Regions from separate parts of the Laedolimicola ammoniilytica genome, predicted to be linked through region 2. Evidence: predicted binding sites of a transcription regulator. Region 2 holds the regulator's gene; the other holds the start of a gene.

Region 1 (3,168 bases), on a different contig from region 2:
GTGGACATTGGGGTTCTTCATGGAGACGATGCCCTTGCCGCGGAGCCGTATCTTCTTTCCGGACTGGGTTCCTGCCGGAACCTTGCAGACCACATTTCCGTAGAGGGTCGGGAAGCTGGCCTCGCCGCCAAATACCGCTGTGGTAAATGGGATATCGGCCGTGGTATAGACATCCATGCCCTTCCGCTCATATCCTGCCCTGGGCGTAATGTGTACCTTCAGCAGCAAATCGCCGTTCTCCCCGCCTCCGAAGCCCGGGTGTCCCTTGCCCCGGAGCCGCACGCTCTTGCCGTCGTCAATACCTGCCGGAATATGCACGCTTAAGGACTGTACGCCGGTACCGTCTGCTGCCTGAATGTGAATCATCTTATCGCACCCAAAGGCCGCCTCATCAAAGCCGACCGTAATGTCCGCGTGTAAATCCTCGCCCCGATAAGAAGCCTGCTGCCGATAGCCCTTCTGACCGCCAAAGCCGCCAAAACCGGAACCATTGCTGTAAAAGCTGCTGTGGCCGCCCGCGTTGCCATGGAACATATTGCCAAAGATATCTCCGAACATATCGCCCATGTCGCCGCCTTCATAATGGAACTCCTGATAGCCGCTGCCGTCTCCCGTGTGGAAGCTGCCGCTACGGAAGCCTCCCTGGCCGCCAAAGCCCTGACCGCCCGCTCCTCCGTAGAAACCGCTTCCTGCGTCTGCCCGGGCGTTGCCTGCCTCGTCAAAGGCCGCAAAACCAAACTGATCGTATAATTTCTTCTTTTCCTTGTCACTGAGCACATTGTAGGCCTCTGTGACCTCTTTAAACTTCTGCTCGGCCACCTTGTCCCCTGGATTCATGTCCGGGTGGTATTTCTTTGCCAGCTTCCGGTAAGCACGCTTTATCTCTTTCTCATCTGCCTGCTTTCCAATGCCGAGCACCTCATAATAGTCCTGTTTCATAATGCCTGCTCACCTCCGCCTGCATAATTACCAGCTACAAAGATGGGGATGCAGCCAAGCCGCATCCCCATCTTCTCTTTTGCCTGTCGAAAAGGCCTACGCTTAGCCTTCAATATCGATATAGCTCTTCTTTTCTACCTTCGGCTGCTCCTCTTTCTTCGGAACCAGCACCTTCAGCACGCCATTTTCAAATTTGGCCTTGATGTCTTCCTGGGTGAGATCCTCTCCCACATAGAAGCTCCGGCTGGTGGTGCCGCTGTAGCGCTCCTTACGGATGTACTTACCATCCTGCTTCTCCTCCTTCTTGCTGTCGGTGGAAGCGGTAATGGTCAGATAACCGTCCTTCAGTTCTGCCTTCACATCCTCTTTCTTTACACCCGGAAGCTCAATCTCAAGCTCGTAACCTGTCTTGGTCTCCTTCACATCGGTGCGCATAAGGGACGCTGCCTCTTTGCCGTAAACCTTCTTTGCAGGCGCATACGGAAATGCAAAATCATTTACAAAATCATCTAATAAACTTTCTCCAAAAATACTCGGTACTAACATAAATCATTCCTCCTAATCTTCCCTTCAGTTCTGCTGGAGGTTCCGCAAGGGTTTTTTCTTATTTTCTTTCTTCTCCCTTGCTCTGATTCTGTTATAGCACCATTGTTAGCACTCGTCAAGTAGGAGTGCTAATATTTTAGAGATTGTTTAGAATTATAATATTTGCATAATAATCATAACAATTCAGACATATTTATCTGATATCTTCGGAAGTATTTCCCGCATATCATCAAACAGGCAATCTGCTTTTTCCTGGTGAAATCCAAATCGTAAATCTCGTCTCGCAGCTACCATTACGCCTGCTGCTTTTCCGGCTTCAATTCCGTAGGTGGAATCCTCCACAACCAATGTCTCCTCCGGTGCCGTTCCCAACTGCTTCATCGTGTACCGATAAATTTCCGGATCCGGTTTACTTCTCTGGAAATCATCACCACTGACCAGCACTGAAAAATAGTTTCCCCAGTTCTGCTGTTCGACCACCAGTCGGATAATCCGATGGGGAGAGGATGAGGCGATGGCCATCCTTATGCCGTCTGCACGCAACTTTTCCAATACCGGAAGCACGTCCGCAAACTGCATCTGACTGTAATCCAGCTCCCGATCCCGGAGCTTTCTCTCAAATTCGTCTTTATACTCCTGACGAAGCGCCTTTCCTGATATGCTTCCGCCATGCGCCCGGGCCACATTCTCCCATATGGGAGAATTGTGGGCGCCGACGGTCTTGCAGGCTTCCTCAAAAGAAAGTACCATACCTTTTCCTTTCAGAAACTCCAGAAGCAAATTCAGGTAAAAGAGTTCACTGTCTATCAGGGTACCATCCAAATCAAAGATAACTGCTTTTTTCATATATTAATACTCAAACTGGCGATAGTATCTTCTAAGCTGCATATCATGACCCAGCTTCAGGGACATCTGTATGGACAGGCGGTCAATCAGCAGACTGCAGGCGATAAACGGAGCATAGATCCAGCGGAACTTTTCATCTACGCCTTCCAGCTCATAATCCTTCGTATCTACTACAAAAAGCTTCGCCGGTGTCTGCTTCAGGAAACGCTCTGCTCTCTCGTCAAGCGCGCGGTCCGGACCCTCACCCTTAATCAGAATGACAGGTGTTAAATCGTCAATCAACTCCAGAGTTCCATGGAACAGATCCGCGGAGGATACGGACTTCGTGCGAACCCAGAGTGCTTCCTCTACCACACACATAGCCTCGTCAATATTCTCGCCCCACATCTGGCCGCCGCCTACAAAAAGGATGTAATTTTCTCTCTTCAGAGCCTCCGCCATTCTTTCTGCTTCCGGATCAAACTTTTCTTTTACCTTCACCATATTTTCCGGCATCATGGCAACTTCTTTTTTGAACTGTGCATAGTCTGCCTCAGAAATTTCTCCCTGTTTCAGGAAAATCCGCATCAGGAAGGTATAAATCTCCATGTAATAGAACTCCGGAAGATCCGCCTTTACTACCGGTACATAGCCATCGGAATTCTTTCCGATCGGGCTGTCCGGACTGCTGGTAAATGCCACGATATAACAACCTTTTTCCTTCAGCTTTGCCGTAGCCGCTGTTACCTCTTTTGTATCTCCGGATTTGGATACCGTAATAATCAGAGATTTTTCTGTCAGCTGACGGTTTCCGATGGTCATCAGCTCTGCCGCGTGCTCCAGATAAACCGGCGTATT
Region 2 (3,168 bases):
TCAGTCTCTGCATAGCCATCTTGTCACCGGACAGGTCTACACCCTCGGTGCGCTTGAACTCTGCAAGCATGTAATCTACAATCTTCTTATCGAAGTCGTCGCCGCCCAGACGGTTGTCGCCTGCGGTAGCCAGAACCTCGATTACGCCGTCGCCGATCTCGATGATAGATACATCAAAGGTACCGCCGCCCAGGTCGTATACCATAATCTTCTGCTCTTTCTCATTGTCCAGGCCATATGCCAGCGCTGCTGCGGTCGGCTCGTTGATGATACGCTTTACATCCAGGCCCGCAATCTTACCTGCGTCCTTGGTTGCCTGTCTCTGCGCGTCGTTGAAGTATGCCGGTACGGTAATAACTGCCTCGGTAACCTTCTCGCCCAGATAGTTCTCTGCATCTGCTTTTAGCTTCTGCAGAATCATAGCGGAAATCTCCTGCGGAGTGTACTGCTTTCCGTCGATGTCTACCTTGTAGTTGGTACCCATCTCTCTCTTAATAGAGGAAATAGTTTTCTCGGAGTTGGTAACTGCCTGACGCTTTGCCGGCTCGCCTACCAGTCTCTCGCCTGTCTTTGTAAATGCTACGACAGACGGTGTGGTTCTTGCTCCTTCTGTATTTGCTACTACTACGGGCTTTCCGCCCTCCATAACTGCTACGCAGCTGTTTGTTGTTCCTAAGTCGATACCAATAATCTTGCTCATAATAGAGACCTCCTCAATTTATTCTGATTGTAAAATGTTAATTTCATTTATAGAACATTCGCCGTGCTACACTCGATTCCGCTTCGCTTCATCTCGTGCACGGGCTTCGCCCTATGTCATCTGCCAAAAAATTATCTGTTCATGCAAGCATGACATCTGATTTTTCGTCATCTGACGCACTGCTCATTGCCTACGTGTCAATTTGCTACCTTTACCATGCTGTGACGGATAACGGTATCCTTGTACATATAACCCTTCTGGAATTCCTCGGCTACTACATTTTCACCCAACTCCTCGTCCTCCACATGCATCACTGCGTTGTGGTAATTCGGGTCGAATTCCTCGCCCACTGCTTCAATAGGCTCAACACCCAAATCCGTCAGTGTAGTCATCAGCTGGTTGTATATCTTATCCATACCTACGATAACCGGATTTTCCTTCTGATCCTCGGGTACAGATGCAAGACCGCGTTCAAAATTGTCTACCACCGGAAGGATTTTCTCAATCACATCTCTGGCTCCCACTTCATACATATGGGACTTTTCCTTCTCGGTTCTCTTCCGGAAGTTATCGAATTCTGCCATCTGGCGCTTGACGCGATCCTCCAGCTCTTCGATCTTCTCTTCCATCTTGTCTTTTTTCTTTTTCTTCTTCAGCATCTCGGGCTCCTCTCCGGATTCTGTTTCTTCCGGTTTCTCGCCGCCGCTGCTTTCTTTTCCTTCGGAAGCTTCTTCTGCTTTTACAGTTTCTTCTTCCTTCGCTTCCTCATTCTGAAGCTCTTCTTTCTTCATTTCCTGTTCCACGGGTGTCGGCCCCTTTCTTTATTCCTTATTCTTATTATAGATTTCATCCAGCTGCTCGGTCAGGGTCTTCAGCGTCTTCAATACGTTTTCGTAATCCATCCGCTTGGGACCGATAATTCCGATGGTTCCCTGCAGGCCTTCGCCCAGCTCATAGGTGGCTGTCACCACGCTGCAGTCCTTCATGGACTGAATCGGCGTCTCCTGCCCGATGTACACCTGAATGCCCTTGTTGTCTTCATTTTCCAGCGTCTGTGTAACCAGATTGGTCAACTGCTGTTTTTCCTCAAAGGCGTTTATCAGTTCACTGGCCTTTCCGTTATCGGAAAGCTCCGGATACCGGAAGATGTTGGTCGCTCCAGAGGTATATATCTCAACCTCGTCCTCCGAGTGGATAACCTCTGCCACCGCGTCAATGACGCTTCCCACCAGCTCACTGTGAATACCCGCCTGCTCTTTCAGGTTCTGTATCATGGCCAGATTGATTTCTTCTATGGATAAGCCATTCAGCACGCTGTTCAGCAGGATATTCAGCTTCAGCACCGTTTCCTGGTCAAGTTCCTCCGTCACATCAATCACCTTGTTGCGGACGATGTTGCCTTCTATCATAATCACCGCCAGAATCTGAGTGGCTGTGACCTTGGAGAGCTGGATAAATTTCAGCTTGTTCCTGTGATAGGTGGGCGCCGATACCATGGTGGCATAATTGGTATTCGCAGCCAGGACCTTCACGACCTGCTTCAATACCTGCTCCATTTTGTCGGTCCGCTCTATCATCAGATCCTTGAGTTCCTGTACCTCGTGATTTTTCTCTTCCATGATATGGTCTACGTATAAGCGGTAGCCCTTATCAGAAGGGATTCGTCCTGCCGAGGTATGGGGCTGTACAATGTAGCCCATCTCTTCCAGGTCTGACATTTCGTTCCGTATGGTGGCGGAGCTTAGATTTAAATCTGAGTATTTGGAAATGGTTCTGGAACCTACCGGCTCGCCGGTCTCCATGTAGTTCCGGATGATGGCTTGCAGTATCTTCTGTTTTCTTTCGTCCAGCTCCATTTCATTCACCTCTTTGTTTTTACCTATTAGCACTCGGCCCTCTTGAGTGCTAACATTAAGATAGCACTACCCTTGGGGTTTGTCAAGCGGGTTTATAGTTTTTTTAGATTTATTTTCTGATTATACCGGACAGGGGATATGCGGAAGGACTATACTCCAGAATACGCAGCTTTCCCTGCTCCTCGCAGGCGGCTTATGCGCGCCCGACCGCCAAACTCGCCCTACGGGCTCAGACAGTGGCTCCATCGGGCGCTGCCTGGCCTGCTCGTCCCTACGGGAAATCAGCTATCATTCTATCGTATAGTCTTCCGCATCCCCTTGATTTTAACCTGAATTTTTGTTCCCATTGCCATACACAAAGCAGTCCTCCGCCCTTTTTTCTTCCTTTTTATATAAGTAGTCTGACACTTTATACTTTTTTTATAAATTATTTTTCAAAAACCCCTTGATCTTTCATTTTCAAAGTGGTATACATATATGCAGAAAAAGAAAAAGGCCCTGTATCAGATATCCGTATGTATATTTGATGCCGGGACTTTCTTTTTTATATAAAAAACTTAGAAAACAATTTCTTTACCTATTATAAAGAAAGGGGAGTCAGATTTATGAACA

What was found. The regulator HrcA, encoded in region 2, represses chaperone genes, less so after heat shock. The targets are predictions, from matches to a motif close to TGTTAGCACTCNNNNNNNNNGAGTGCTAACA.
Region 1: a site for HrcA is predicted at 1,589-1,619, ahead of OCV63_RS14390 (Hsp20/alpha crystallin family protein). Genes of this name have one in related genera too.

Annotation. Positions count from the first base shown of each region.
Region 1 is NZ_JAOQKC010000024.1:27,589-30,756, reverse strand. It holds gene OCV63_RS14395 (DnaJ C-terminal domain-containing protein) at 1-939, opposite strand, end outside; gene OCV63_RS14390 (Hsp20/alpha crystallin family protein) at 1,042-1,485, opposite strand; gene OCV63_RS14385 (HAD family hydrolase) at 1,669-2,331, opposite strand; gene OCV63_RS14380 (SIS domain-containing protein) at 2,335-3,168, opposite strand, start outside.
Region 2 is NZ_JAOQKC010000013.1:102,063-105,230, reverse strand. It holds gene dnaK (molecular chaperone DnaK) at 1-700, opposite strand, end outside; gene grpE (nucleotide exchange factor GrpE) at 898-1,491, opposite strand; gene hrcA (heat-inducible transcriptional repressor HrcA) at 1,522-2,556, opposite strand; gene clpB (ATP-dependent chaperone ClpB) at 3,162-3,168, shown strand, end outside.